3 regions of the Paenibacillus sp. JNUCC 34 genome follow, and region 2 is predicted to be linked to each of the others. Evidence: riboswitches for the same ligand, from Rfam matches in the RefSeq annotation. Region 2 holds a riboswitch; each other region holds the start of a gene.
What was found. A riboswitch is a leader RNA that binds a small molecule or an ion and turns the genes downstream of it on or off. The one in region 2 is predicted to bind ZMP and ZTP.
Positions count from the first base shown of each region.

Region 1: it holds a riboswitch for ZMP and ZTP, as region 2 does, so the genes downstream of both, purT (phosphoribosylglycinamide formyltransferase 2) here and rpiB (ribose 5-phosphate isomerase B) in region 2, are expected to answer to the same signal.
Region 3: it holds a riboswitch for ZMP and ZTP, as region 2 does, so the genes downstream of both, AC2TF5_RS10920 (bifunctional 5,10-methylenetetrahydrofolate dehydrogenase/5,10-methenyltetrahydrofolate cyclohydrolase) here and rpiB (ribose 5-phosphate isomerase B) in region 2, are expected to answer to the same signal.

Region 1 covers NZ_CM177770.1:2,392,635-2,403,347, forward strand. Annotated here, with positions in the region: gene AC2TF5_RS11335 (hypothetical protein) at 1-558, opposite strand, end outside; gene AC2TF5_RS11340 (YebC/PmpR family DNA-binding transcriptional regulator) at 717-1,436, shown strand; gene AC2TF5_RS11345 (MerR family transcriptional regulator) at 1,632-2,027, shown strand; gene AC2TF5_RS11350 (NADPH-dependent FMN reductase) at 2,020-2,574, shown strand; gene trxA (thioredoxin) at 2,604-2,915, shown strand; ZMP/ZTP riboswitch at 2,975-3,055, shown strand; gene purT (phosphoribosylglycinamide formyltransferase 2) at 3,176-4,336, shown strand; gene AC2TF5_RS11365 (dihydrofolate reductase family protein) at 4,418-4,966, shown strand; gene AC2TF5_RS11370 (histidine phosphatase family protein) at 5,118-5,699, shown strand; gene AC2TF5_RS11375 (purple acid phosphatase family protein) at 5,825-6,964, shown strand; gene AC2TF5_RS11380 (MerR family DNA-binding transcriptional regulator) at 7,077-7,787, opposite strand; gene AC2TF5_RS11385 (DUF5701 family protein) at 7,992-8,618, shown strand; gene AC2TF5_RS11390 (Ger(x)C family spore germination protein) at 8,821-9,870, opposite strand; gene AC2TF5_RS11395 (GerAB/ArcD/ProY family transporter) at 9,942-10,713, opposite strand, start outside.
Region 2 covers NZ_CM177770.1:435,063-445,775, forward strand. Annotated here, with positions in the region: gene spoIIR (stage II sporulation protein R) at 1-678, shown strand, start outside; gene AC2TF5_RS01930 (hypothetical protein) at 748-912, shown strand; gene AC2TF5_RS01935 (L-threonylcarbamoyladenylate synthase) at 1,054-2,163, shown strand; gene AC2TF5_RS01940 (manganese efflux pump MntP) at 2,376-2,936, shown strand; gene AC2TF5_RS01945 (low molecular weight protein arginine phosphatase) at 2,975-3,553, shown strand; ZMP/ZTP riboswitch at 3,674-3,755, shown strand; gene rpiB (ribose 5-phosphate isomerase B) at 3,897-4,352, shown strand; gene AC2TF5_RS01955 (TIGR01440 family protein) at 4,483-5,070, shown strand; gene glyA (serine hydroxymethyltransferase) at 5,130-6,380, shown strand; gene upp (uracil phosphoribosyltransferase) at 6,872-7,501, shown strand; gene wecB (non-hydrolyzing UDP-N-acetylglucosamine 2-epimerase) at 7,551-8,708, shown strand; gene AC2TF5_RS01975 (AtpZ/AtpI family protein) at 8,885-9,118, shown strand; gene AC2TF5_RS01980 (ATP synthase subunit I) at 9,111-9,491, shown strand; gene atpB (F0F1 ATP synthase subunit A) at 9,526-10,293, shown strand; gene atpE (F0F1 ATP synthase subunit C) at 10,392-10,604, shown strand; gene atpF (F0F1 ATP synthase subunit B) at 10,700-10,713, shown strand, end outside.
Region 3 covers NZ_CM177770.1:2,297,973-2,308,685, reverse strand. Annotated here, with positions in the region: gene AC2TF5_RS10930 (Na+/H+ antiporter subunit A) at 1-1,543, opposite strand, end outside; gene AC2TF5_RS10925 (hypothetical protein) at 2,072-2,347, opposite strand; gene AC2TF5_RS10920 (bifunctional 5,10-methylenetetrahydrofolate dehydrogenase/5,10-methenyltetrahydrofolate cyclohydrolase) at 2,377-3,225, opposite strand; ZMP/ZTP riboswitch at 3,296-3,373, opposite strand; gene AC2TF5_RS10915 (hypothetical protein) at 3,432-3,611, opposite strand; gene AC2TF5_RS10910 (MmcQ/YjbR family DNA-binding protein) at 3,744-4,106, opposite strand; gene AC2TF5_RS10905 (Cof-type HAD-IIB family hydrolase) at 4,174-4,974, opposite strand; gene AC2TF5_RS10900 (S9 family peptidase) at 5,209-7,206, shown strand; gene AC2TF5_RS10895 (hypothetical protein) at 7,266-7,727, opposite strand; gene AC2TF5_RS10890 (hypothetical protein) at 8,005-9,012, opposite strand; gene AC2TF5_RS10885 (PadR family transcriptional regulator) at 9,016-9,360, opposite strand; gene AC2TF5_RS10880 (M23 family metallopeptidase) at 9,580-10,455, opposite strand.

The DNA of each region.
Region 1 (10,713 bases), 2.0 Mb from region 2:
CAGCCTAACCGTGGGGTTACGAAGTGCAGCCACCAGGAGAACATGCGTGGTTACACCGGTTGGAAATAGCCATGAGGTGATCCGGTCAAAAAGGGGGGCCGATGTATCGATCGTCTTCAGCCCGATTTCGATTCTTTCCCGTGCGTTCCCACACCTGCGGTACACCCAAGCCCACTCCGAGAAGTGCTGCGATACTTGTATCTTAAGTTTACGTAGATGTCCTGTTGGATCGGAGATAATACTATCCATACGGAAGCTACCTGCCAGATGATAGGAAGTTAGGACTTTTTCGGGAGATTCTAGTTGCTTCCAAGATAAATAAGTAACCTCCACGAGTGTTCCCTTATAATCAAACTTCCCGAGTTTAATGGGGGGAGTATCCGCTTTAGTCACTATCACAACATCAATATCTGATGATGCGGGCAATTCCTCATCATCTGTTTGACCTACAGTTGAACCACTGAAATAAGCCCCGCAGAAGCCTTTTTCTCGAGAAGCGTATTGATCGACCCATTCAATAGCAGCCTTACGTGCAGCTCCGACTTTCAAGTAAATCATCCTCCTTTTGGATCTCTAAATGACGAAATATCAGAAGAAATATCGGACTGTTTGGAGAAATGTTCAATAACATAACTTCTTTATGTAAGGGAGTTTTTTCATCATAGGTTATAATGCTATAATAGGGTTGTAAAATTCATAAAGAAAGCGGGAACAGCATGGGTCGTAAATGGAATAATATCAAAGAGAAGAAAGCCTCAAAGGATGCGAATACAAGTCGTATTTATGCAAAATTCGGGGTTGAAATCTATGTAGCAGCAAAAAAAGGTGAGCCAGATCCTGAATCTAATCGCGCCTTAAAAGTTGTACTTGAGCGAGCAAAAACATATAACGTACCTAAAGCTATCATTGACCGCGCCTTGGATAAAGCTAAAGGCAGTGCGGAAGAAACGTATACGGAGCTTCGGTATGAAGGTTTTGGACCGAACGGAGCCATGATCATCGTAGATACATTGACGAATAACGTGAACCGTACAGCTTCTGATGTTCGTTCCGCATTTAATAAAAATGGCGGAAATATGGGTGTGAGCGGATCTGTTGCGTATATGTTTGATGCGACTGCTGTTATTGGTGTTACAGGCAAGAGCTTGGATGAAGTATTTGAGTTATTGATGGAAGCTGATGTAGAGGTTCGCGATATCATTGAAGAAGATGAGTCTATCATTGTATATGCGGAACCGGATCAGTTCCATGAGGTGCAAGAAGCGTTCAGAAACGTTGGTATCTCTGATTTTACCGTTGCTGAATTAACGATGCTTGCCCAAAACTATGTTGAACTTCCTACAGATTCTGTGCCGCAATTCGATAAATTGATTGATGCACTGGAAGATCTGGAAGATGTACAGCAAGTGTATCATAATGTGGATTCTGAGGAGTAAATCTACGTGTACTATGAATGAAAAAAAGTCGCATGCTTGCGGCTTTTTTTTGTGTCTTTTGTAAGACACAGAGACACAGTGCTTGTTTGTGAATATTAAATCGCAAAAAATTGATGTGATTGTATTGACCCTGACATTAGTGTCATCGTTTATAATCTGATTAAACCCATACAATTACAATTGGAGGCATGACACTTGAGAATTGGAGAGCTCGCCAATCGAACCGGAGTCAGCATCCGCTCCCTTCGTTATTATGAGCAACAGGGCTTACTTGCCCCCAAACGGCATGATAACGGATATCGTGAATATTCCTCATTCATGATTGAACAAGTGCAAACTATTCAATTTTACTTGAAATTAGGTTTGACTACTGAACAAATTGCCGGCTTTCTGAATTGCGTGTTGATGAACAAAGAAGCATTTTGTAAAGAGGTTCTCCCGGTATATCAACAGAAACTGAAGGAAATTGATGGTCAAATCAAGCAGCTCGAGAGTATAAAGTCAAACCTGGAGGAACGAATAAGCTCGATTCTTGAAGAACACCCAGCGAGTGAAATCAATTCCTGGAAAGTGGGATGCAGCGATGAATGAACCAACGATTCACATTTTAGGTATATCCGGAAGTCTCCGTAACCGTTCTTCTAATACAAATCTGTTACGAGCAGCTGCGGCATTGGCACCTAAACATATTAACCTCACGATTTTCGATAGATTAGGTGATCTTCCGCATTTCAATCCCGAAATCAACGGAGAGGATGCACCGGAAGCCGTTATGGCTTTCCGGAACCAACTTATGTCCGTAGATGGCGTGTTAATTAGCACACCGGAATATGCAAGCGGAGTACCAGGCGTTCTTAAGAACGCAATCGACTGGACGGTGTCATCAGGTGAGTTGTATAACAAACCGACTGGTGTGTTGAGTGCCTCGCCACATCCATCAGGTGGTGAAAATGCTCATGCGTCACTTTTAATGACTCTGAATATGTTGAATGCACATATAGTCTCTGGGGGAACGATGTGTATTCCACAAATAAGTTTGAAAATGAATGCAGCGGGAGACATCACGGACAATGATTTGGAACAGGGAATAACATCAGTGCTTCATGCTCTGGAAAAAGCTTTGAATATCAAGTTATAAACAACTTTATTAATAAAGGGGATAGCAGAATGCTTGAGACAATGACAAAAGAAAATTTTTCAGAGCTCATCGACAAAGGAATAACGCTGGTTGATTTTTGGGCACCTTGGTGCGGACCTTGTAAAATGCAGCTCCCCATTATGGAAGAGCTTTCCGTTGAACTGCAAGATTCTGTAGTCGTCGGGAAAGTGAATGCAGATGAAGAGCCAGAGCTCGCTTCTAAGTATGGTGTGATGGGTCTTCCGACACTGATTCTATTTAAAAACGGCCAACCGGTGGAAAAACTGGTGGGCCTGCAGCGGAAAAATACCATTTTAGGCAAAATCCAAACTCATCAATAAAAATACCCTTCAAGTTGCAAATAGACGAAGATTTCAGTATGATTTACGTGACAAATGAAATGCTTATGTGTAACTGGCGTAGCATGGGGAACCATGAGGGAGCACATATATAGCAACGGCCGTACGCCTGGGCAGAGGTAAGGAGTTTCTTTCTCCTTGCCTCTTTTATTTTTGAGATAAGAAAGAATAAACTTCGGAGTGCATCCTTATCTCGCAAGAATAAACTACCGCTATGAGCGGTAAAAGTGGGGGATATGCCAATGTTGGAAACTAAGAAAATCATGCTGCTCGGTTCGGGAGAACTGGGAAAGGAAGTTTTGATTGAAGCTCAGCGTCTGGGAGTCGAGACGGTAGCAGTTGATCGCTATGCTCATGCACCTGCTATGCAGGTAGCCCACCGTCATTATGTGATCGATATGCTGGATGGTGAGCGGCTGCGGGAAATTATCGAACAGGAAAAACCGGATCTTATTGTACCCGAGATTGAAGCATTAGCAACTTCAGAGCTTATCAAACTGGAGGAAGATGGCCACCGGGTCATTCCAACGGCTCGTGCTGCGAAGCTGACGATGGATCGAGAAGGAATTAGACGTCTTGCATCTGAAACACTGGGGCTGCCAACAGCCGATTATAAATTCGCAGACACATATGATCAGTTTGTTCAAGCGGTAAAGGAGATGGGGTATCCTTGTGTTATCAAACCTCTGATGAGTTCTTCAGGAAAAGGACAAAGTGTTTGCCGTGCAGAGAAGGACATTGAACAGTGCTGGAACGTGGCAATGGAAGGCGGCAGGGTTCAGAACGGGCGGGTTATTATAGAAGAGTTCATCCGCTTTGAGTCTGAAATTACGCTGCTCACGGTTCGTTCCGTAAGCGGAACAAGCTTCTGCTCACCAATCGGACATATTCAAGAAAGCGGGGATTATATTGAGTCTTGGCAGCCGCATCATATGACAGAGACTCAAATTAAAGAGGCAAAGCATATCGCGAAAACGATAACAGACGAGTTAGGCGGATATGGTCTGTTTGGTGTTGAGCTCTTTTTAACGGAGGATAAAGTCTATTTCAGCGAAGTTTCTCCCCGTCCGCATGATACTGGACTCGTGACATTAGTTACACAAAATCTTTCTGAATTTGCACTACACGTTCGTGCAATCCTCGGTTATCCAATTCCTGAAATTGTACTTATGACACCGGGAGCCAGCCGTCCATTAAAAGCAAACCTTGAACTCGAACACTATCGTATTACCGGTCTTGAGAAGGCGTTGTCCGTCCTGAGCACGCAGGTTCGTGTATTTGGCAAACCGGTTACAAAGCCGGGTCGGAGAATGGCAGTCGCTTTATCAACGTCCGACTCGGTTGAAACGGCACGGAACCAGGCAAGATTGGCACTCGATGAGCTTGCTATTGTAGAATCATAATTAAAAGTGTTTTTTTGAAAAAGTACTTCTTTATGCTACATTATAAATATCTAAAATCTTAAGTAGCTAAAGGAGATAATCATGAGAAAAGTTGTTGTATCGGAGTTCGTTTCTCTTGACGGTGTCATGGAAGATCCGCAATGGACGTTCCCGTTTAATAGCGAAGAACAGGAGAAGTTCAAGTTCAATGAACTGAAAGATAGTGACTCTTTATTGCTGGGGCGTGTAACGTATGATGGGTTTGCGGCGGCATGGCCAAATATGGTCGAGCAAACCGGGGAATACGGTGAGATGATGAACGGTTATGCCAAGTATGTAGTCTCATCAACACTGGATAAGGCAGAATGGAACAATTCAACCATAATCAGTGGGGATATCGGTGAAGAGATTCATAAGTTAAAGCAGCAGCCAGGCAAGGATATATTGGTATTCGGCAGCTGCCAGCTTGTTCAAAGCCTGATCCGGCTTGACCTCATCGATGAATATCGGATCATGGTTTTCCCGGTTGTATTGGGAAGTGGACAACGTCTTTTTGGAGAGGGATTGGATAAAAAGGTACTGAAACTGTCCGAGACGCAGACATTTAGTTCGGGGGTCGTTGTTCTCACCTATCATCCTGTCAAAGAGTGACAAGCCAAACGAAATGTATTGTTTGAATTAGAGTCGTGTAAGTGTTGCAATATCCGACACCTGCACGGCTCTTTTTAACGTCTTTACAACCTGTTCAACTAACAAGTATATTAAGTTATTATTACTTAAAAAATTTGGGGATGGGTGAACAATGAAAACATATCTGTATTTTGTTCGTCATGGAATTGCTCCATTTTCTTTGGAACTAGAGCGCTTGGGAGGCGCAAGCTTGAACGATCAGGGACAATCTGATGCTAAAAGAGTAGCAGAGCTGTTAAGAGATGAAGGAATTGATGTGATCGTCTCCAGTTCGTATAACAGGGCAAGAGAAACAGTAGCTCCACTTGCTGAACTGCTACAGAAAGAGATCATTTTGTATAACGAGCTTATTGAAAGACCAATTGGTACTTTGAATGAAGTTGTATCCGATGAGGAGCTGTTAATAGGAATTGAACAATCTTTTATCGATATAGATTATTGCATGCCTGAAGGGGAGACAACGAGGCAGGCGCAGGATCGAGCTATACCGATCATTATGCAACTGCTCTCGGAACATAAAGGGAAGAAAATCGCACTTGGCACCCATGGAAATATAATGACAATCATAATGAATTATTTCGATTCTAATTACGGTTTTGAATTTTGGAAGGGGACAAGCAAACCGGATATTTATAAGTTGGAATTTGAAGATAATCAGTTGAGCCATGTTCAGCGGTTGTGGAGTCCTGAATAAAGTAAAGTTAAATATGTAAACGTTTTAAATCGGTCGATCGTCATCGTGTAACACTACGCGCGGTACGAAAAACTCCAAGCGGAAGTGAGTGAGGAACAGTGTTCACAATCATTAAGGGACCCTATTTGCAATGGCCAACGGTGGACTCCATGACGATCATGTGGGAAACATCTGAACCGGCATCGTCCAGAGTAGATGTTCTATTAGCGGAGAGAATCCATAGCGGATATCAAGGTAATTACAAAAAACCGGAGCAAGTGATCACAACCGTCTCTAATGAGGGGCATTCAAAAATTCACCAGCTCACAGTGAGCGGCCTTGAAGCGGGAACGGTTTATTTTTACCAAATAGATTCAGGTAACGGACAAACTAATGTTGAGTCAGGACCACATCCTTTTAAGACAGCCATATCTAAAGGCGTGCCGTTTTCATTTACGGTAACAAGTGAGACTGGTGGGTACAGTGGATTCGATCAGACGGATGGAATGATAAACAGAAATATTTTCAGCCAAATGCAAAAATATCGTCCCGACTTTACGTTGTTCATAGGTGATATCGTGAATGACGGAAGTAATTATGATGACTGGTATACATATTTTTTTGGCCCCGGCCGCGAATTTCTGACAACTACACCGTTCTATAGTTGTCTCGGTAACCATGAAAATAATGGTTCTTGGTACTATGATTTCTTCGCATTTGAAGAGCCTAAAAACTACTATTCATTTGACTACGGAGATGTTCACTTTACTTGCTTAGATAGTACTGACTTTATCAAACCGGACCATTATCCTAACAGCATAGAAGAAATCGGTCCAGGTAACGAGCAGTATGAATTTCTGATCAACGATTTACAATCCTCCACTGCCAAGTGGAAAGTCGTTTATTTTCATTACCCGCCGTATATATCCGGAGGGTATCAGGTGGAAGATTTGCGACAGCTTTGTCCTGTATTAGAGCAATATGGAGTGGATATCGTCTTCAATTCACACACGATTGTTTATGAACGGAGTCATCCTCTTCGTGAAGAAAAAGTTGATTTTGACCATGGTATTGTCTATATTGTTGCGGGTGGTGCCGGATCCATGCCGAAATGGTTGCTGCCGAAAAGAGAGTGGCACACAGCGCAATCCTTGGCGGTACCTCATTTTCTTCAGGTGGTTGCAACATCCGATAACTTGGAAGTGAGGGCTATTGATGAAGAGGGGCGACTCTTTGATAAGTGGCATGTGAAGAAAGACGTGGATGGCAAAAAAGTATTTTTCTAAGCTGTGATGCTTGTATTTTAAAATTGCAAGATCGAATGAGCGTACAGGCAAATTGTTTGTACGCTCATTATTGTGTAATGTTACCTTTTTCTAGTGTCGACTAAATCTGGTATTAATCTATTAAATCCAACAATTGGCATAAAAGGTATAAAAAGTACCCGCCACGAAGTTGTTCTTGGTTAATGTTGTTCAGGTACGCTAGTGAATCTTGAGCGATTTTTTTCGCATGTTCCAGATCGTGATGATCCATTGCCCCGATTGCTTGTTTAAGCCCTACTAAGTCATATGAATAGACGGCTGGCCGCAAGGTACGAAGCAGGATGATTTTACGAATTTGAGATTGATTAAAGATTCGGTACCTATTTCGTGAATCTCGTGAAGAAGTGATAAGCCCGATCTTTTCCCAGTATCGGATTGTTGAACTTGGGATGTTCGTTGCAGCAGAAACCTCACCGATGGTCATCCATTCTTTGCTTCCATCTGAATCCAGAAAATAGAGGTCACACGACTCCAAGACTTGAATCGTTTCTTCAGCCAGAATTGTATCACGATACAGGTTCGCCTGAACTTGGTTAACCAACCGGAGTGCAGCATCCACTTCCTCAGATTGAATTTTACGTAGAACGTCTTTAGTTACTTCCATCCCAAAACCTGGGGCCATAGCTAGAATGCATTCAAAATATGCGACATGTTCCTCTGTATAGATCCGATAACCGCTTGCTGAACGCTTTGTAGGGGGAACAATTCCCTGTTTTTCATAATTTCTTAAGGCACTAGTACTTATATTAAGTTTTGTTGCAATATCAATCGGTCTTATATTCATGGGTTCACCTCAATATTTAACACTCAAGCTGAATAAGATTAAAGTACATTTATAAAGTTATTTAAAACAAGTCTAGCAGAAACAATGCAGAAATTATATTAGTTTAGTATTAGCTTGAATGTAGTACGATAAAAGAGTAAGAATAATTGCTCTAATGGTGAAGAGCTTTCCAAAGCTTGTCCAGCGAAAGAGAGGGTACGACAAATGATCACTAACGAATTTAACCGACAAGTAGAGAATTTGATTCAAAAAGGCTATCCTGCGATTGCAGGGTTAAATGAGGATGAATTCAGGAGTCTGCTTCAGCCTCTAAAAACAAAAACAATAGAGTTTGAGAAGAGTGAGGAAGATCGAGAAGGTTATATTCCTTATGTTATCGTTATCAAAAGCGAGTGGGTGGATGGAGAGAAAGCGATGCAACTCGTAGAGCGAAAAAAAGAAAAGGGATTTAGCGTTATGGATGCTGAAGACATTCAGAGGTTTAAGCCTATTGAGGGGATAGAGCTCCTCCCCAAAGGAATAGCATACCTGGCCATGGATATAGATACAGGTAAAGAAACTCGTAACGTCACACCTAACGAAGCACTTAAGACTATTGCTAAAAATAACCGATCACCACTTACCCTGGAAGAGGGGATAGCTGTTATAACGCATTACCCTGATCTATTAATGAAAAATAATGGCTTCTCACTGCTTGGCTCTCGCTGTGGAGACCGCAGGGTAACCGCCTTATGGATTAGTGCCGGAAAACCGAAGCTTGGCTGGTGTTGGGCGGGCAATCCACATACATGGTTGGGCTCAGCATCATGCCGTTCAAGAGTTGGAATGTAGAACGAAACGGATTGACATTAAAAGGACTGCTCATCATGGTGAACAGTCCTTTTCTGTTTAGCCTTCTTTGTGAGACTCCACAAATTTTACCGCTTTATATGGTGGGATCGATATCTCGCTCTATCGACAAGACTGTGCTTTTTAGCGCTAGTGCTGCTGATTTTTTCATGTTCCCGCCTCCTGATGGAATATTTTTCGTTTTCTAAAAAATAATGCCTGTATCAACGATTTCAACATCTACTTTCGTATGGAATTGTACTTTTTGGTAATCTTTATCCCAGTTTTTCGTTTTCCATACGTTATTATGATAGGCAATCACTTTTCTCCCTACGCCGAAAATATCGCAATTCGCCTTTTGGAGTTCTCGTATGACTTCTTCTGCCTCTTCCGTCAGCATTTCAGAGAGCCTTTGATTAACACTTTTTAGCTTTTTTTCATTAAGCGCTTTCTCCTCCGTAAACTCTTCAACGATGGCTTGGAGTTTCAAATTCAAATTCACATGAATGTCCCCATCCTTGGAAATATGCACTTTAAATTTTCGTTTTAGTTTTTTCTTCCCGACATTGAAGCTAATGGTGCCGTTTAACTTATCTGGATAACTTATTTCTAGTTTTCTGTTGAAGCGTGCATTGTTTCCATGTTGTCCCTTGAGAAGAACCAACATAATAGATTGATCCGTATTAAGCGATCCGGTGAGATGCTGTCCATGAAAGAGAGCCACACCTTTAGCCACTACTTCTTTACCTTCTTGTCCAATATAAGGCAAAACGAAGTCCTGCCCAGGATCCTTTAAGTATCGGAACACTTTATCAAGGGTTTCAGAAGGGTAGAATACACTCATATTTTCCAAGCTTTTAATTTTCTGTGATATGAACTCGCCGATTTTTGTTTTCCCCACCGTTTTTTTACTTATTATTTTTGTAGCTTCATCTTCAGTGACGACCAGTCGAACATTGGAAGTCGGGTTGCTGGGATCCCTGAAATTCACGTCCAGAACAGAATACAGACCTTGCTCTGCTAACGGTCTCCCTATAAGCTGCAGCCCGCTTTTTATAAATTTCATATTACCTCGAACTTTATTTCGCATCTCATTGCTTGCACCGCGTTTTGATGCCCCTTCACTGGTGTGGATTTCATTACTCGTGCCGGCCTGCTCTGTTTGAGCAGGAATAATGATTTCAACTGTTTCCATAATATTCCCATTATCTTTACGATCAAAGGCCACGCTATAAGCTAGATTTATATCTTTCAAATATTCTCGATCCCAACATCCGGTTAGGGAGACGAAGGAGAGGAGCATCACCAAGATACACGAAATGAGCTTCATGCCAGTTCACCGGCCTTCCTTTTGACAAAGAGAGATAGAATCATCAAACCGAGAGGGATAGCGATTATAAAAAGGTATGCAGAATATTCAGCTGCTTTATCTAATTGATGTATGGCTAGCGGGGTGACAGGGATCAACGCAATGATGTAAATTATAATTTTGACATAGGGTGCAAAGCTCTTGTGATTACTCCTCTGAAATATAACCGCAAGAGCAATAGAGGCGGCATAAACATAACTGACTATTGAGCACACGAGTGTAATGGTCCATATGGGTAAAAACAAGACATCCGCACGATCGAATATATAGAAATTAAGAGTATTCATCAAATAGATCACTGGTTCAGGTATTAATCGCAGCTGCTCAGTGTTAAATACCGTCAAACAGGTGACCACGACAAATGTATAGAATAAAGTTACGAACAAATTAGCCAGGCTCATCACTTTTAGTCTTTGTTTATTCGAACCTATTGTAAAAGGGAAAATGATGAGAATCAACTCAAATCCATACATGGAGATGGTGGTATCCTTGGCCCCTTTTAAAATATTCAGGTAGCCGGCCCCAAGCAGCGGAAACATATTGTCTACATTGGATTGAGTTAAACCATAACTGACAAAAAAGATCAAAGGAATACACAGAAAAGATGCCAGGGTGTAGAATCTGGCCAATACCGTGAGTTTCTCTCTGGCTAGATAGAGGATCATGATCGAGAAGATACCTAATAATACCCATTTGGGTGTTGACAGAAGTATCCAGCGATGTAGAACA
Region 2 (10,713 bases):
ACACTCCGTATTATTGTAAAACAAATGATCATGCTCTTATCCATATTGTTTATGGTTGTGATGGCTTGGGAAGGACAACGGATTGACGCGGCAGTTGCGGGAGGCCCGATTCCGGAAGAATCGATCCGGCTTCGTATTTTGGCTAACTCGGACAATCCGTCTGATCAGCTCGTCAAGCGTGAAATTCGTGATGCTGTTGTAGCTCAAATGCAGAGATGGGTTTTAGAATTGGACAATCCGCAAAGCCTGGAGGAAGCAAGAGAGTTAACACGGAGTCATCTGCCAGAAATTGAGCGGTTGGTTGGGGAAGAGCTATCCAAGCGTGGAATCACTTATGCCTATGATGTGAATCTGGGAACCGTGCCGTTCCCGACAAAGCTTTACGGTGGAACTGTGTATCCTGCGGGGGAATATGAAGCCGTCCGGATTACACTGGGTGAAGGCAAAGGCCAGAACTGGTGGTGTGTGCTTTTCCCGCCGCTTTGCTTCATTGATGCAGGCAGTGGCGATGCGGCTGCCCAGCCCGTAGACAACGAAGTAAGAACGGCTTCAGTGCAAGCCGGTGACAACGATGCTTCGGAGGAACGGGGAAATGCTGCTTCAAGTGAGCCTGAGGTGCGGTTTTTCTTATTCGACTTCTTCATCGGTTTGTGGGATTGGATTGTCGGGTTGTTCTAAGTCAATGGATTGGCACCAAGATAGCTGCAAGGCTGCTGGTCAATTCTTCATCGTCATTGGTAGCGAAATATGATACAATTTCAAGCAGAAGAGTGCTTTCTCTTTAGCGAAGGGGCCGTCATGAGGCTGCCGGGGCTGGAGGATACAAGCGCTTTTTCTTTTGGACAAATGGTGACGGCAATCCATTCTGGTTTGGTGTTTGAGCATGCTGCCGAGCTGGGTGATCTATTATAAAGAAAGCTTGGGATAACAATGGAACGAAAAGAGAACGGGAATCTGGGACAGGACTTTCACGCCGGGGGTAAGGTTACGGAATTGTGGAAGGTGTGCGTCAATCATGAAGCCGGAGCAGCAGCTTCTGTTGCCGGACAACCACTGACTGCAGGATCAGATCGAGAGCAGGCGGAATTTTCCTTATGGACTCCGGGATCAGAGGACGCCTTAGCGCTAAATGAGGCTGGTGCTGTACTTGCGGCCGGGGGGACTGTAGCTTTTCCAACGGAAACGGTATACGGTCTAGGTGCGGATGCCAGAAATACAGCTGCGGTGGAACAGATTTTTGCTGCAAAAGGGCGCCCTTCCGATAATCCGCTTATTGTGCATATTTCTGATACGTCTCAGTTGGACGGGCTCGTGCTGGGAGTGAATGATACGGAGCGGCGGTTGATGGAGGCTTTTTGGCCGGGACCGTTAACACTGGTCCTGCCGGTGAAGCCCGGCGCGGTATCTCCGCGCGTGACGGCTGGACTGGATACGGTTGCGGTCCGCATGCCGGATCACAGGGTGGCGCTGGCATTGATCAGCGCCGCAGGCTGTCCGGTTGCTGCGCCAAGCGCCAACCGCTCAGGCCGGCCAAGCCCTACGCTGGCTGGCCATGTGTTTGAGGATCTGGCTGGTGCCATCGACGGCATTCTCGACGGCGGCCCCGCGGGGGTCGGTGTCGAGTCGACGGTCGTCCAGGCCGGCCAGGACGGTACCGTGACGGTGCTGCGCCCCGGCGGCGTCACGGAAGAGCAGCTTGCCGCGCTCACGGCAAGCGTGCAGCGCGACCCGGCGCTTGCGCGCGCCGGGAGCGCAGACAGCCCGGCGCCACGCTCGCCGGGCATGAAGTACACGCACTACGCACCCAAGGGTGCGCTGTGCATCGTCCAGGGGCGGACGGCCGATGCCGTGTCCGCCAAGATCCAGACCGAGCTTGACGCCGCCGGAGCGCGCGGGGAGACGACCGGTGTGCTGTCGTTCGACGAGCACATCGGTAGCTACCGCGCGGACGTCGCCGTCTCGCTCGGCAGCCTGGCCGCACCGGAGGAAGCGGCACACCGGCTTTACGCCGGGCTGCGCCAATTCGATGAAGAAGGCGCGACCTTTATCCTGGCAGAATCCTGCCCGGATAAAGGTCTTGGCGCAGCGGTGATGAACCGGCTGCTGAAGGCGGCGGGTCATCACATTATACATGCGTCGGGTGATGAGCCGACAGTCGATTAGGAGAGCGCGGCACAGTTGCTATGTTGAAGCTGGAGAGAGGGGTGACGCCCTGCCACCCAAGCTTCAGACGTTCATAGTAACTTGCTAAGCTAAGGTAGCCGCTTTTAATCTTTCGAGGCACTGGCATGAACCCGCCCACAAGGGTTTTAGGCATCAATCCCCCCTTGTCCGCATATGGTGTACAAGACCATAAGGACTTGGGGGAAATAGGCATGTTCGAAACGTCTGTCCAGTCAGGACAGCTCGCGACGATCCTGATTATGGCCGTGGCGCTCGGTTTGGATGCATTTTCACTCGGTATCGGTGTTGGAATGAGAGGCATCCGGCTGAAATATGTCCTGAATGTTAGTTTGATGATTGCTTTTTTCCACATGTTGATGCCGCTGCTTGGGCTGTTCGCCGGCCGTTATATCGGCGCTTTGCTCGGACATGTTACGGGGCTTGCCGCAGGAGGCCTTCTCCTGTTGCTGGGGGGACATATGATTTGGAACTCTTTTCATAAAGAGGAAGGTCGGCCGGTGAATCATACCACGCTGCTCGGAATGCTACTGTATTCGCTTAGTGTCAGTATCGACTCTTTTTCGGTAGGGGTTTCGCTTGGCATGTTCGTGAATGATACGGCGATCATCGTAACGTCTTTCGGCGTGGTCGGAGGCTTAATGTCGATTCTCGGATTGATGCTCGGTCGGAAGGCGGGCAGCAGGCTCGGTGAATATGGAGAAATGACCGGCGGTGTCATTTTGTTGGTATTTGGTTTGATGTTTATATTTTGATACAATGACGGCAGTAAACTTTCGGGGAGGTGGAGACCGTGAAAAACATATTGTTCGTCTGCACCGGCAACACCTGTCGCAGTCCTATGGCCGAAGGTATGCTGCGCAAGCTCGCTAAGGGGAGAGGGATTCCGCTTGAAGTTCGTTCCGCAGGTGTTTCGGCTGCAGAAGGAATGCCAATCTCGCGTCATGCTGAAACAGTACTCCGCGATCAGCAGATCAAGGACGGCATGTCTTCCAAGCCGCTGAGCATAGATCTTGTCGAGTGGGCAGATCTGATTCTGACATTGACGTTATCCCATAAGCAGTATGCGATTCGTCAGTTTCCTTATGCGGCAGACAAGGTTCATACGCTAAAAGAATACGTCGAGAATGATGCGCAGGTACTGACGGATCTGCAGGAGCAGGACAGTCTGCTGGCATCCATGGAGATGATGAGATCCCTAGGCGTTGAGCTTCAGGAGCAAGACAAGGTGAGGTTGATCGAGCTACGGCAGCGTATTCCGAGTTTTGATATTTCCGATCCGTTCGGAGGTTCGCTGGAAGAGTATGAGGCGACAGCGGCAGAAATCCGTTCAGCGCTGTTCCGATTGCTGGACAAGCTGGAGAGAGAGTAAGCAACGTGATTTGCGGGTGTTCAGTTGTCGTTATAGTTGAAGTTATTAATCGATCATAGTTATGAATAAATATCCGTTGCTTTTCTTTTCCGTATGTTTTAAGATGAAGGGGAAAAACACGGATTCCGGTGTAACTGGCGACGAAGTGGATGAAACCACGATGGAGCACCGGAACATACGGCCGGTCGCCTGGGCAAAGAGCAATTGGTGCACGTTACACGTGCGCGGACTGCTCTTTTTTTCGTCTTTTGCTAACAATTTGGGTTATAATGAAACGAGTTGTTATTACGAGCATTTTGTAAATGCCGATACAAAAGATGAAACATACGAGGGGGTTTTTCATATGAAAATTGCATTGGGCACGGATCATGCAGGTATTCGTTTGAAAGAGGAGATCACAGAGGTCATTCGGAATCTCGGGCATGAGGTGGAAGACTTGGGCTGTGGATGTTCCGATTCGGTGGATTATCCTGACTTTGCGCTTCCGGTATGTGAAAAAGTCGTATCCGGAGAAGCTGACCGTGGAATTCTGATCTGCGGAACGGGAATCGGCATGAGCATTGCGGCGAACAAGGTTCCAGGAATTCGCTGTGCGCTGACACATGATGTATTTTCGGCAAAAGCTACCCGCGAGCACAATGACAGCAACGTGCTGGCCCTTGGCGAACGAGTGGTGGGCCCCGGCCTTGCAGCAGAAATCGTTACAGCTTGGCTGACGACAGATTTCAGTCAGGGTGAGCGGCATGTTGGAAGGGTGAACAAAATCAAGGCCATTGAGGAACGCTATCTGAAGGGATAAGTTCGTACTGTAAGGATGGACGTTACTAAAGTCACTAAGTCACTAAGTCACTAAGTCACTAAGTAACTAAGTAACTAAGACATCAGGCAGTTGGCTTTCAGACTATCGTATCCAAGGAGGGCTGAAACACATGACAGATTACCCGGTTGATCATGGCTTGAGAGAACAAACGGTAATGATCATGCGAGAATTGGCTGAGGCTGCAGGCCTCAGGGCAGGTAAGGTGCTGGTCGTCGGGACCAGTACAAGTGAAATCACCGGCCGCCGGATCGGTACCGGCGGTGTGCTGGAGACTGCGCAGCAGGTGCTGGACGGAATCGCAGAGGTACAGGCTGAGTTCGGTTTCGATACGGCTTACCAGTGCTGCGAACACCTGAACCGTGCACTTGTTGTAGAGCGGGAACTACTCGAGCGATTGGGACTGACGGAAGTAGCTGCAGTGCCCGTTCCTAAAGCGGGCGGATCTATGGCGTCTGCTGCTTACCGGAGCTTCCATGATCCGTGTCTGGCTGAGAGCATCTCCGCTCATGCGGGTATCGATATCGGTGAGACGATGATCGGAATGCATCTGCGCCGTGTTGCGGTGCCATTTCGGCCGAGTATCCGGTACATCGGGAAGGCTCGTGTGACAGCGGCAATGACGAGACCTAAGTTGATCGGTGGAGAACGGGCTGTATATCGGATGGAGCAGGAGAATGATAGGGTGGCATGTAATTAGATGTAGTTGTGATTGATGATTAACCATATATTATTTTTTAATTTAGGGAGGATACGAATATGATGGAACATTTGCGCAAGAGTGACCCGGCAGTACTGGAAGCGATGGATTTGGAACTGAAGCGCCAACGCAGCAACATTGAACTTATCGCTTCGGAGAACATTGTAAGTGAAGCGGTTATGGAAGCAATGGGATCCGTGCTGACGAATAAATATGCAGAAGGCTATCCAGGTAAGCGCTACTATGGCGGCTGCGAACGCGTTGATATTGTTGAGGATCTGGCACGTGATCGTGCGAAGCAGCTGTTCGGTGCAGAGCATGCCAACGTTCAGCCTCACTCTGGTGCACAGGCGAACATGGCTGTTTATCTGGCTGCACTGAAACCGGGCGATACAGTACTTGGTATGAACCTGGCACACGGTGGGCACTTGACGCACGGCAGTCCTGTCAATGCATCCGGCCTTCTATATAACTTTGTAGCATATGGTGTGCAGGAAGATACCTTCCTTATTGATTATAACGAAGTGCGCAAAGCAGCCTTCAAACATCGTCCACGTATGATTGTTGCCGGCGCAAGCGCTTATCCGCGAATTATTGATTTTGAAGCACTAGCTTCCATCGCCAACGATGTAGGTGCCTTGTTCATGGTTGATATGGCTCATATTGCAGGGCTTGTTGCTACAGGATTGCATCCGAACCCTGTACCTTACGCACACTTCGTTACCACAACAACTCACAAAACACTGCGCGGACCGCGTGGCGGCTTGATTCTGTGCAAGCAGCCATGGGCTGCAGCTATCGACAAAGCGGTATTCCCGGGCACCCAAGGCGGACCGCTTATGCACGTCATTGCATCCAAGGCAGTTGCGCTAGGTGAAGCGTTGGACCCATCCTTCAAGGAGCATGCTGAAAAAGTGGTGAAGAACGCCAAAGTACTTGCGGACACACTGATTTCTGAAGGACTTAACATCGTATCCGGCGGAACTGATAACCACCTGATGCTGGTAGATACCCGTAATTTGGACATTTCCGGTAAAGACGCCGAGAAAGTGCTGGATTCTATCGGTATTACCGTGAACAAGAACGCGATTCCATTTGACCCTACAAGTCCGTTTGTAACAAGCGGTATCCGGATCGGTACTCCAGCTGTGACTTCCCGTGGCATGGATGAGGAAGCTATGGTTACGATCGGTAAAGTTATTGCTATGACCCTCCGTCAGCCGAAGGATGAGGAAACACTCACTAAAGCTGGACGTATGGTGGCTGAATTGACAGATCAATATCCGCTTTATCCGGAATTAAAATACTAATTAATGCGAACTTGGTTAGGTGAGGTATTGTAAGGTGCTCTTCAGGCCCCGTCTTCGTAGAAGGCGGGGCTTTTGGTTCTGTCAGCGCGATTTGGCATCTTTTTGAACAGAATGGAAACGATAGTATAATGCCAGGTTTTTTTTAAATATAGGAAAGTATGCATTTTTATATGTATACTTGGCCTATATTTCTCCGCGAAACGTGAGCTTCACCGATAAGAACGGTGAAGCCGTTTACACTTGTTCCGCCGGACTTTTACGCAGGTAAGAAACATGACGGATACAGGTGTAAAATCATCTCACGGAGTGATATAATAGACAAGATTTATGGAGCTCACTAGATTTTACGCCCATATTGAACAAGCAGAAACGATTCCGTTGTCCTTTTCCAAAGGGCGATGACGTTTCTGCGAGAAATATAAAAAAGTATAAAAATCCATTTTGTGCTTTCTTATATTTCAACATATCGTAACCAACCGGAGGGACATGACATGGGAAAATTGGTGATTTGTGATCACCCATTGATTCAACACAAACTGACATTTATCCGCGATATGCGGACCAACACGAAGGATTTTCGCGAGCTGGTTGACGAAGTAGCCACACTGATGGCTTATGAGATAACCCGCAGTATTCCGCTGGAATCGATTTCCGTACAAACTCCGGTAGCTGAGACCGAAGGAAAGGTTATTTCCGGCCGTATGCTGGGTCTGATTCCGATTTTGCGTGCCGGTCTGGGTATGCTTGATGGTGTTGTTAAACTGCTGCCTGCGGCTAAGGTAGGTCATGTAGGCCTGTTCCGCGATCCTGAGACTTTGCAGCCGGTGGAGTACTACACGAAACTTCCAACGGATGTAACAGAGCGGGAGTTGATCGTCATTGATCCGATGCTCGCAACGGGAGGGTCCGCTATCGCGGCAATCGACGTCCTGAAGAAACGTGGCTGCACGCAGATCAAGATGATGAACCTGGTGGCTGCACCTGAAGGTGTTAAAGCTGTACAAGAGGCGCATCCCGATGTTGATATCTATGTAGCTGCTTTGGACAAGGGTCTGGATGATCATGGCTATATCATTCCTGGACTAGGTGATGCAGGAGACCGACTTTACGGAACCAAGTAACAACATGTACGTATAAGTATGGAATGTAAGTAAAGAGGGGGAAGCGAACATGTCTAAAGTGAAAGTGATGACCATATTCGGCGTTCGTCCTGAAGCGATCAAAATGGCGCCGCTCATTTTGGAATTGCAGCGTCACCCCGAGCATATTGAATCGGTGGTCTGCGTTACGGCGCAGCACCGTCAAATGCTCGATCAGGTGCTGGACGTGTTTAAGATTGTCCCGGACTATGATCTGGATGTAATGAAAGACCGCCAGACACTGAATGAGATAACCATCCGCGTGCTGGAAGGTTTGGAGCCCGTTCTGCGGGAAGCTAAGCCTGATATCGTGTTGGTACACGGTGATACGCTGACGACGTTCCTTGCCAGTTATGCGGCGTTTTTACAGAAAATTCAAGTTGGGCATGTGGAGGCTGGGCTTCGTACATGGAACAAGCTCTCCCCGTACCCGGAAGAGATGAACCGCCAGCTAACAGGCGTCCTTGCGGATATTCATTTCGCTCCAACAGATTGGTCTGCGGATAACCTACGTAAAGAGAACAAAAACGAGTCAACCATTTACGTCACAGGCAACACAGTAACAGATGTGTTTCAATATACGGTACAGCCCGATTACACACATCCCGTTCTGGACTGGGCGTCAGGCAAACGTCTGATTCTCATGACGGCACATCGGCGTGAATCCCAGGGAGAGCCGCACCGCAATATTTTCCGTGCAATTAAACGTATTGCGGATGAGTTCGAGGATATCGCGATTGTTTATCCGGTTCATCTAAGCCCTACGGTCAGGGAACCTGCACACGAAATCTTGGGCAGTCATCCCCGCATCAAGCTTATCGACCCGCTAGATGTGGTAGACTTTCATAACATCTATGCCCATACACACCTGATCTTAACGGATTCTGGTGGTATGCAGGAGGAGGCTCCTTCGTTCGGCGTGCCTGTATTGGTGCTTCGCGACACGACAGAACGGCCGGAAGGCATAGATGCTGGAACGCTTGAACTGGTGGGAACGAACGAAGAGGATGTTTATGGGCGGACTAAGGCTCTGCTTACCGATAAAGAGTTGTATGACTCCATGAGTCAGGCAGCAAATCCTTACGGTGACGGCCATGCTTCCGAACGCATTGTCAATGCGATTTTGCACCATTTTAGTGTTGTAAATGAACGTCCAGAAAAATTTCACAAAATGTTCACAAAGTCCTAAATAAGTGGCTTCTGGTGATAAAGTTAACAGCATACAGTTATACTGTACGGTTCTGGCGGCGTTTTTCGCAATTGAGATTGCGTAAAACGCCTGATTTTATACGCTAAAATGCAATTTTCGATTGATTGACAAAGCCTTGTCATATTAAGTAAAATGAGTTGGGATTAGAGGTTCATATGAAAAATCCGAATAGTCAAGATCACCCTTGGTTGATTGCACTTTATATTAGTGGTGCCGGTGGATTGCTGGCTGTTTACATCCTTATCGGTTTTTTTGGAGGGAAGTGGCTGGCTGAAATGCTGGACGGGCCCAGATACTGGCTTGCGATTGGAACCGTTACAGGGCTCTTTGTAGGGATTTTGAATATTGCTCTTCTCATTAAAAAGTTTTTGGGGGCGCAAAGTGAATGATTTGACGACATCCATTGTGAACGCTGTAACGAGAGTGACACTGCTCTTATTGTCCGTCCTCTTCATGGGATGGGCTTTATATGTCGACTATCGCCCGATTTTTGTAGGACTTATATTGGGTTTGGCAGGCGGCTTGATCAATGTTCGCTTTCTTTCCTTTAAAGTACGGCAGTTGGCTGACTTGGCAATTAGCCAGGAACGTAAACGGTTCAGCTTTGGATTTGTCACAAGACTTTGCATCGCGTTTCTGATTGTGATGATTGCGGCGAAGCTCGAGCAAGTATCGCTCGGTGCAACCATTGCCGGACTGTTCATCCCCCAACTGTTGACCATTCCAGTCAGCATTATTGTTAGCTTGCGAAACAAGAATTGATTAGCGCTAATTGGAAAGGGGTGAAAACAACTAAATGCATGAATCACCAATTATTAAACTTGGCGGATTTAATCTAGATCTGTCGGCCGTGCTAATGCTTTTGGTAACCGGGATTATTGTATTTGTACTGGCACGGTTATCAGTTCGAAATCTATCCGTAGAGAACCCTTCCAAGCTTCAAAATTTTATGGAATGGGTCGTTGAATTTGTACAAGGTATCGTATCGAGTGCCATGGATCTGAAAAAGGGCAAACCGTACATATCGCTCGGGTTGACATTGATATTGTTTATCTTTGTAGCTAACCTGCTGGGATTGCCGTTTTCTGTAATCACCGATTTACCGGCCGATTTCAAAGTTTTCGGTAAACCGATTTTAGCTACAGTCGGGCTTGAGCCTGGTCACTCTGCGCATGTATTGTGGTGGAAGTCGCCAACAGCAGACGTATCGGTTACCGCGGGACTGGCTCTTGTCGTCTTCCTGCTCATGAACTACTTGGGTCTGAAGCTGAACCGCAAGCACTATCTGAAGCATTACATTGAGCCGTATCCTGTATTCCTGCCGCTGAACATTATTGAGAACCTGGCGAAGCCGGTCGCACTGGCTATTCGTTTGTTCGCTAACATTTTTGCTGGTGAGGTATTGATTACGGTTATTCTGAAGATGGGATTCTTTGGAATTCCGTTCATGGCAGTATGGCAAGGCTTCAGTATATTCATTGGTGCATTGCAAGCCTTTATCTTTACCATCCTGACTATGGTATATATCGGACAAACAACGATTCACGAAGAAGAAGCGCATTAATAAACTCCAAGAAATTCAGGCGCGCATAGCGAAGGATTTCAGCAGAGATATATTATATTACTACAAATTTGAACCAATTTTAAGGAGGATATTTAACAATGGAATATTTGGCAGCAGCTATTGCAGTAGGTTTGGGCGCATTGGGCGCAGGTCTTGGTAACGGTATGATCGTAAGTAGAACAGTAGAATCTATCGCTCGTCAGCCGGAAGCACGTGGTCCATTGCAAACAACGATGTTTATCGGTGTTGGTATCGTCGAGGTAGTTCCACTCGCTGCTACCGTTATCGCTTTCTTGATCATGTTTTCTTAATAACATTACAACGGTTTGGCGGGGAGGGCCGATGCCATCCGCGCCTTCGTTTTGTTAAGAACTGCACTTCGCAATAGTGGAAAGGAGTGACTTCAATGACAGTATTATG
Region 3 (10,713 bases), 1.9 Mb from region 2:
CGAGCATATCTGGCATAATGGCAGCCATCGCCGGTTCAATAAGTGAGTAGGACAACAGGTTTGGGAACAAACCGAATACAACGGCAAGTGATGCCAAAATCACTGGCGGTATCAGCATTCCAAGCGGCGCCTCATGCGGCTTCTTATCCAACTTGGCCGGCTGCAGTTTGCCTGTGAAAGTCTTGAACACCAAAATCATGCTGTACAGGAATGTGAATACGCTCGCGATCCAAGCCACAACAGGAATGAGTACGCCCCAAGTCTGTACATTCCAGAAATCCATTTCCGTTGCATGGAGAACGGCCGTAAAGAACATTTCTTTACTCAAAAATCCGTTGAACGGCGGTAACCCGGCCATAGAGAAAGCTCCAATGGCAGCTACCGTAAAGGTGATTGGCATCAGTGCCATCAGACCACCAAGCTTCCGGATATCACGCGTTCCAGTTTCGTGGTCGACAATACCAACCACCATAAACAGCGCACCCTTAAACGTAGCATGGTTTATCAAGTGAAAAATAGCGGCTGTCGTTGCTTTCGTGTAAATCAGAGATTCGGGACTCCCGGAATAAAAAGCGGCAGCCGAGCCAAGCCCGAGCAAACTCATAATCAGACCGAGTTGGCTTATCGTTGAAAACGCAAGTAGTGCCTTTAGATCCGTCTGTTTAATGGCCCGGATGGATCCGTATATCAACGTAGTAAGACCGACAGCTGTAACCAGCCAGAACCATTCCGCCTGCCCGGCAAACACCGGACTAAAGCGAGCAACCAAATAAAGCCCTGCTTTAACCATTGTTGCCGAGTGAAGATAGGCGCTGACTGGAGTCGGTGCTTCCATCGCGTCCGGCAGCCAAATATGAAACGGAAATTGAGCCGATTTCGTAAAGGCGCCAAGCAAAATCAAAATCATGGCGGGGATAAATAAGGTATGGTCTGTTATTTCAGGGACCTGACCAATGATCTCCCTTACACTCATGCTTCCGGACATTATGGAAAGCATAAGGAAACCGGTAAACATGGCAAGACCACCGAATACCGTAATGAGCATCGATTTCAGAGCTCCGTATCTTGACCGTTCCCGGGAATACCAGAAAGCAATCAGCAGAAAGGATGAAACGCTCGTCAACTCCCAAAAGCCGTAAAGAACCATCACATTATCGGACAAAACGACACCAAGCATCGCACCCTTGAACAGAAGCAGGTATACATAAAACCGATGAACCGCTTCCTTGTTCTTATCCATATAAAAGACGGAATATAGGATGACAAGTAAACCGATTCCGGTAATCAACAGGGTGAACAAAAGACTGAGCCCATCAAGGTATACCGAAAAATTGATGCCCAAGGAAGGTATCCACGGTAAGCTTGAGAGCACTCCCTCACCTTCCTGTACAGAAGGAATTCTGTTTAGGAAATAAACAAATAAGATGACCGGTACAGGAAGGACAAACCATCCTGTGTGAATACGTTTCGTAAACTTGTAAATAAGAGGTACCAGAACGGCAAAAATAATAGGTGCCATAATGGCGGCATGAAGCAGCGACAAGTTGATTCCTCCTTAACCCAAATATGTTAGTCGTTCCTCAGTATTACCAATCCAAAATTCGTAAGACCAAAAAAACGCAAAAAGAGCCTGCTGTTGGCAGGCTCCTCCGGTTATTTCCATATGTAGTTATTAATTCAAAAGTAAACACGTCTCAAACTGTGAATCAGTATAGCCTATGAATAACGCTTTGTCAAAGGTATTGTGAATGAAAACACATAAAATGGGCATCACTCATAAGTGAGGAGTGATTAGAATGATCGTCCGAAAGATTATAGTATGCTGTGTTTTATTCGCTTTTCTTGTGTTGGGTGCCGCTATGCTGAACAGGCATGTCAGCCAGGTGTACTACCCTGAACCCAAGTATGCACCACACAGTCCCAAGTATAATATAAACACAATCAACGCAAAGGAAACGGATGTAGGAGCCCAATTCTTTGGCCCACGTGAATACATCCGGATAATTCAACGTCCGACTGACTAATTTTCTCCGAACACAACACATAAATAAAGCCAGATGGCCTTCATTGTTTATAAACTTTTAAAAGCTTCAATAAAACCTGATGGGTCTTCCTTAACGGTGTACGAATAAACTCCAAGCTTTGTATGCAGGTATAAAAATCCCCCTGCCTCCCCCATCTGACGGTAAGACAGATCAAACACATCAGCAATGGGAAATTCACGATAATGGGTTACGATCTTATCGCGATACAAATATAACGTTCGGTTATCCTCATATGTCATTTGTTCCGTACTTCCAACTTCCCTTTGAATCTTATAATAGGGCTGTACAGCTAACCACTCCATATTCGCCCTCCTTATAAATATACTCAAACTTATGAATTCAACGTTCTTTCAGCGGCATCAACCGTATGTTTTAGCAGTGTTGCAATCGTAACAGGTCCTACTCCGCCTGGAACAGGAGTAATCGCACTCGCATGCGGGAAGCAAGCTTCATAATCGCAATCTCCTATATTTCCTTCGTTATAACCGGCATCCATAATAACAGCACCCGGTTTAATCCAATCTCCCTGTATGAAGTTTGGTTTTCCGACCGCTGCCACCACGATATCACCTTGTGACACCAGTTGATCCAAGTTTTGCGTTCTGGAATGGCAAATCGTTACCGTTGCATTCCGGTTTAAAAGCATCATAGATACCGGTTTACCGAGGATCGGACTTCTTCCAACGACAACCGCATGCTTTCCTTCAATCGGAATGTGGTAAGCATCCATAATTGCCATAATCGCTGCAGGTGTGCAGGATGGGAAAAGGGCCTGGCCAAACGCATTTTGAGCAAAACCGAGCATCGTTACACCGTCTACGTCTTTTTCAATCGAAATAGCTTCAAACGCAGCCCGCTCATCAATGTGATGCGGTACAGGATGCTGCAGCAAAATCCCATGTACAGAAGGGTCGTTATTCAGCTCTTTTATTACATTAATTAACTGTTCAGTAGAAGTCATCTGATCCAATACCACACGTTTAGAGTCAATCCCCAGCCTCTTGCATGCATTTCCCTTCATACGGACATACGTCTCTGAAGCAGGGTCATCTCCGACGAGGACCGTCGCCAGGCAAGGTGTTGTCCCTTCTTGAACCAACCTTTCCACACGTACTTTCAATACTTCTTTTATGCTGTTCGCCACTTGATTGCCATCCAAAATCAACGTTTCCTTGCTCATGTGATCAGCCCTTTCGACAATTTATGTTTTTAGAAACACAAAGAGGTAAGGAGATCCTATGGAATCTCCTTACCTCTGCCCAGGCGTACGGCTGTTATCTATGTGCTCCCTCATGGTATTCCATGTTACGCCAGTTACACATAGTGACTTTTTCTTAATATATCACGTTTTGGTGAGGGGCGCACCTTTAATTGCAGATGAAATTATTAATCTTTTTTTCGCTTGCCGAGCCGGTCCATGACTTCCAGCGCCGCTACAAATAAAACGAATAAAATGAACAAAGGAACAGATCTTCCATAGTCAATCAGTCCGAACTGAGGCGCAACCGCTGCGGTAATTCCAACGATAACAATACCCAGCACAGAAAATTTCCAACCTTTAAGCATAATGAATGACTCCTCGCTTCTTCACTTCCTGATTCGTCCATTATACTATGCGCACGGATAAAAATTACATATCTCTTTTGAACCTATGCCCGAGCCGATCAACGCATGACGTCAAACATGCGATACTCTAATTCATACCGCTTCACAAATAGAATCACGCATAGATTTCGGAAGACTTTTAAATACCAGCTCGTAGGAGTGATCAATCATATCCTGTAAATCTGAAATCGTTAAGGAGCCGTCACAGATGACCGTATTCCAATGTTTCTTGTTCAGATGATAGCCAGGCTGAACGGCAGCATGCTGTTCCCGAAGATTCTCAGCGATTACCGGATCACACTTTAATGCTATATGGGTAAACCCGTTCTCTTCAGATTTGGAGATCAGCGCAAACATTTTACCCCCGACCTTTATGACGAGCGGAGATGGACCGAACGGGTAGTCTTCTACAGCTCCTTTTTGGGTTAGACAGTATGTTATTAGATGGCTATGCACGAGATTTCTCTCCTTCATCCTTCATTTTACCTAAATATAACATGTACAAAGGACGTAGGAAATAGAGCTACAATACAGCTCTATCAACGGATAGTAAACCGAGCTGTCGAAGTCCATGCATGATGCCATCCTGATCCACATCGCTTGTTACATATCTGGCTATTTTCTTGACCACTGGGTCAGCGTTTCCCATTGCTACACCATGGCCAACAAACTGCAGCATTTCCAGATCGTTCAGATTGTCTCCAAAAGCAATAACCTCTTCCCGCTTATAATAACCGAGATGCTGAATAAACTTCTCAATTCCAACTGCTTTGGAGCCCCCGGTCGGAATCACGTCAACGGCCACTTCATCCCACCGCACAAGTCGGAGCAGATCATTATATTCCACGAGATATGCTGACTCTTCTTCTTCAGTACAAAAGAGAGCCGCCTGATAAATATGTCTGCCCAAATAGTAATCGGGATCACATCCCGGTACAGGTATTTTATGCGGGGCATAACTAGCTTCAACGCGCTTATGGTAAGTCATATTCATTTTCGTATTTTCTTCACTGGTGTAAATGATAGGTTGATCCAAGCTTATAGCATATTCATTAAGTGAATGAAGAACCTCAGGCGGGATCGGATTGCTGTAAACTACGTTTCCTTTATAAACAACATACTGACCGTTTAAACTGACATAAGAATCGATGCCTAGCTCTTCCCGCAGCTCCTTGAACAGAAACGGTGGGCGTCCTGTCGCAATTGCAACCTCGTGTCCGTTTGTTTTTAATTCATGAATCGCTTCCTTTGTTGACAAGGGCACCTTTTTATCATGGTCCAATAGAGTCCCGTCTATATCAAAAAAAACTAGTTTTTTGTCCATATTTATTTCCTCCTCATATTTCTGTCACCTATGAAGCATAATTCATGAAAAGCATTTCAGGTCAAGGAAACACATTAGACATTTTTTTCTGAATACCTCATAATTAACCAGCTGCTAATTAATCAGCTGGTTTTTTCTATACTTATGGATGGATTTTTGTTCTTTTCTCTGGGATAATGTGGGATAGTAATTATTTTAATTTATCCACACATATCTGATTAGGGGGATTTTAGCATGAGTGAAAAACGTGTCATTACCGCCGAAGACCTGCACCGTATGCACTGGGTGAATGATCCGGTCGTCTCTCAACAGAGCGGCGCGATAGCGTACGTCTCAAAAACAGTCAGCGATAAACATGACGGTTATCGCTCCCATATTCGCCTGATGGATGCAGACGGAAGCCGTGATATTCCTTTTACGGCGGGAGAACAAGATGCTGCTCCAGCTTGGTCACCGAACGGTTCCCATATCGCTTTTCTTCGAAAACATGAAGACGCACGACAAGTATGGATCATTCCCGCTGATGGCGGCGAAGCTCGCGTAATCACGAATGTTGAGCATGGAGTCAGCGCATTTAAATGGTCTCCAGATGGAGAATCTTTACTGCTCAAAGCTGAAACAGCTGATGGGGAAGAACTGGAACTTGAAAACGAAAAAGCTGATCAGCCTAAAATGCCTGAGGAAAAAACGATAGATCGCATTAAATTTAAAGCCGATGGCGGTGGGTTGTGGAACGGCCGTAGAAGTCATCTTTTCCTGTGGGACCTCTCAACGGAGCATTGCACTCAACTTACTTCCGGAACTTTTGATGTATCTTCCTTTGCCTGGTCAACGGATGGACAAGATATTGCCTATACTGCTAAAATTTCATCCGATGATTATCAGAATCCTGATTTAAGGCTTACGAGTGATTTGTTTATCGTAGATCGTGAAGGCAAGTCGACTAGACAAATGACGGACGGAAAATTATCGATTGATTCCATAACATATACACCGGATGGAAATTCCATTCTCATGCTGGCAGATAACTTGTCCCATGGATTTGCTACTCTGACCAGAATCTATCTGATACCTACACACGGCGGATCATATCGCGCACTATACGATGATATTGATGTTCAGCTCGGTCACAGCTGTGTCAGCGATATGCGTTCTGGAGCCGGAACAGCACCTTTGTTCAGCCAAGATGGGCGGTATGTCTATGTACAGCTCAGCCGTAATGGCGGTGTTCATATTGGACGCTTTGCATTGGATGGTTCGGAACATCATGTGGAGGTCAGCGGGGATCGTGAGATTTACCAGTTTGCACTAACACATGACGAGAACATCGTATTTGCAGCCGCAGATCCTTTGCAGCCAGGTGATTTGTTTACATACAACCGAACCAACAGTGAAGAGAACCGCTTGACCCGCTGCAATGAAGAGTTATGGGCAGAGCTTGAGCTCAGCGAACCGGAAGTGTTCACGTTTGAAACTTCAGACGGCTGGCCGATTCAGGGATGGATGATGAAGCCTGCAAATTTCAAAGAAGGCTCTAAGGTTCCGGCCATTTTGGAAATTCACGGTGGTCCTCAAGTAATGTACGGCCATACCTTTATGCATGAATTCCAGCTGCTAGCTGCTGCAGGTTATGCTGTGTTCTACACGAATCCCCGAGGTGGTCATGGCTACGGACAGGTTCATGTGAATACGGTCCGCGGTGATTACGGCGGAAGAGACTATCAGGATCTCATGGAAGCAGTGGATTATGTACTGAAGACATACACTTATGTAGATGAAACACGCCTCGGTGTAACGGGCGGCAGCTACGGAGGCTTCATGACTAACTGGATTGTTGGACATACGGACCGCTTTAAAGCAGCCGTTACTCAGCGCTCCATATCGAACTGGATATCTTTTTACGGGGTAAGTGATATTGGATATTACTTCACGGAAGATCAAATTTGGGGCAACCCTTGGGATGATCTAGAGAAGCTCTGGAAGCATTCCCCTATCGCTTATGTAAAAGATATTCACACACCTCTGCTCATCCTTCATGGCGAGCAGGATCTGCGCTGCCCGATTGAGCAAGGTGAACAATTGTTTGTGGCGTTAAAACGACTGGGCAAGGAAACTCAATTCGTCCGTTTTCCTGGGGCAGATCACAATTTATCCCGAATCGGTAACCCGCACCTTCGTGTAAGACGATTAAGCCATATCGTCCGCTGGTTTGTAGAACATATTGATCGCTAGAACACAAAAGACTTTGACCGCTTTTACTACGGGTCAAAGTCTTTTTAAATGCGTCTGATCTACACATTAACCATTGGGGATTGAGGTCCGATCTTAAGAACCTCAATGTTGTGTGACTCGGCCCATTTTAAAATTTCACGGATTCCTTCACAATTGGCATCCATAAATTTAAATGTGCTCCGAACCCACGGTCTCTTCTTCCCCTTCAGCTTAAAGCCGAATGCTGCACTTCGGCAGCCTGAAACCCGGATAACCTCAATGTCTTCAGCCTTTATAATCTCTCCATGAATACGAATTACATTAGAATCGCTTTGAATTTCAACACCGCGTCTTACCATTCTGGCGTATATTTCTACAATGAGTGCGATCACCATGATGACGTTCACTGCCATCTGAGCGTAGAACAGCACCGGGAACGATTGTTGGGACCAGACCCCGATCTGAAACATGATAATGCTGAACACCAAGGAAACGAAAATAACTTCTTTCATACGGGTGGCATATTTGATTTGATAGTTCATAATAAATACACTCCAATCTCTGTAAATAAACTCATTAAATGAAAGTGCTTACAAAACATCTTACCTTATTATACCACCTTTGTACATAATTTAGACACATTCAAGCCACATTTTTGTCAATTATTTTTCGGAAATATTCTTGCTTTAATGAATTTTATTGATCTCAATTATAAGTATTTGTCCCATGAAGTGATTTAATAGTCCTGCAAAATAAACAAAAGGCCTCCTTCTTGACGAAGAGGCCTTTACCTTTTTACCCATATTCTTAATGGATCGATCATTTAATGCGGTAAAGCTTCATACCTGTTGCAATGGAATCAATTACTGTAATGAGTGCGATGACATAAATAAGCCCTTCCCTAGAACGCTCCCAGATCGTACTAACCGTTTGGAAACCCTCACTGCCTTCTGTAATAGCACCTGCCTGCACCAGCTCATTCATAAAATGATGATTCCAAATGGATACGTCTGTAAACATGAACAAGGTTAGAATCAGAGACATTACATTAAAAAACAGATGAAAGACAACGATTTGTTGGGTCCACTTTCTCGTAATCATTTTCATACAATCCCTAAGGATACCAATCGCTGCTAGCACCCAAATAAACGGAATGTATTTACGAAACACCTCTTCGTTAAACACAGGTATGATCGTAGACTGTCCGTCACTGATCCGAGTTACGCCTACCAGATTTAGCCAATAGGTAAACAACACAAGAAATACAATTGAAAAAATAATTCCGATAATGGGCTCAATCGGCTTAATTACGGTTTTGGGATCAGGGATGGATGGCAAATCAGATAGTTTCCACCTCTTCTTCGCACCATCTCTGTTATCTGAAGGGCGATCTCCCCGGAGTTCAATCAGCGCAAACACGATTGTCACCCATGCAAAGCCCTGAATACTTACGGAAAGCAAGGAAGCCAAGTATTCTGAAATATGTTTTGCAATATTGACCGTTCCCATAAATAATTCGATGACAAATCCGACGCTTATCGCTATCACAACCGAAAACAAAACAATCTTGAGTACAGCTAGGTAAGGGTCAAACCGTTCTGGACTGATTAAGTATCGTTCCTTCCCCCGATACTTATCTGCCAAGACAGATGGATCACCGAGTTCAAGCAGCACTTCTTCCACGTCGCTGTCTTGCACCGGCCTACCATGACTCCGTTCGTCCAGCATATCTTCGATCAGACCCGTCAATTCTTTTTCAATTTCCAATCTTTGTTGCGCAGGCAGCTTTTGTGTTACCGCATAAACATACTTTTTAATGAGCTCCATTTATTATCCTCCTCCATGGTCAATTAAGCCTTCCAGACTGCTGATCATATTTCTCCATTCCAGACAAAGCTCTTGGTACACTACCTGACCTAAAGGGGAAAGTGAATAGTATTTTCGCGGGCGTGCTTCGTTAGTATCCCATTGACTTTCTAAGAGTTGTTGCTTTTCCAACCTGCGAAGGAGCGGATACAATGTTCCGGGATCTACACTGATCCCCTTTTCCTCCAGAACGGATACGAGTGAGTATCCGTATTGGGGCTCTGACAGTTGACTTAGAACACCGAGAATAATCGTTCCTCGACGCAGCTCCTGCATCAAACCATTGATGATTTCATTCACTTCAGTCATATGATCAACTCCTATGGTTATCATACTGTATGTCACACACTATTGTAAATATACAAATATCATATCTCGCATAATATATTTTATGAAAGTTCCCAGAACACCATAACGCGTCGCATTAACAGTGGTCGAAAAATTGTCCTTATTAAAAAAGCTGGCCCGATTTATTATCGGCACCAGCTTATTGTGATCATTTTATTCCGCTATCTTTCTGATCGCGGTCTACTTCCCACCATCTAACGTATTGCCCCGTATAACAACTGCTTCCTGTTCCCACTTAATGTTCAAGGAGATCGACCCTTCTTCAAAAAGATCAGGATTGTCCGATACCTGAAAATGTAAGTGGGCTTCCGTGGAGTTACCTGAATTGCCGCATAATCCGATCAGATCGCCTTGGCTCACCTGATCTCCCGCTTTCACTATCACAGAACCTTGTTTCAGATGGGCGTATATACTGTATTCGCTATTCCCATGATCAATAATTACGTAATTACCCATAGGCTGATCCTCGTTCGTAACACCTACCGGGGAATTGTCCACTATATCATTTTCTGACATAAGGACTTTGCCTTCAGCTGCGGCTATTATATCTTGACCAAACACATAATAGCTCTCATTGTGCACTGGATCACCCTGATATGTGTACCCATTCTTCATCTGTACTAAGTCCACAGCATAACGCTGACTCTCATGTTCGTAATGATAGTTATTCATCACGTGATGGCCTCCCCAAAACACAAACCACTCCCCTCGAAAAGGAAGCTTGAATGTCGTCTCGGTCTGTTGTTGATCGGTCTCCGGAAACCTTTCAAGCGGACACAACAAAAGGCCGACTATCGTCCCCGAGCCATCCATAGCAGCTTGAATCCCCTTCAAACCACTATTGTCGATCCAGTTCAGTGTTGTGATTCCATCGAAATTACTCTTCAAATCCACCTGAAATGAAATTACACCTTGTATGTATTCGTCGCTCATCGACTTGAATTGGTCAAAAGTTACAATGGATTGAAGTTCTTCACTCATGTTCTGATAGATTTGGCTGTGCTGCCCTATCATTATTAAAGCGGGTATATCTTCTATAAATACCTTTTGTAACATAAACATATCCCCCATCGTAAAAATTTATTGCCGGATTGAATGTTTGTATTTTTTATATTATTCTCCAATCCGACGCTTTCTCATATCTATATGATCAGTATAAGCTCAGGACCTTATGGCAGCAAAAACACAATCTTAACAGACATTGAATTTTTCAAAATTACCCGTAAGCATGTTAAGCGGCTGTTAAGGTACCTAGAGAGAAGGACATAAGTCTTTATCGGGCAACAAAAAGAACCTCAGAATAAAAATCTGATC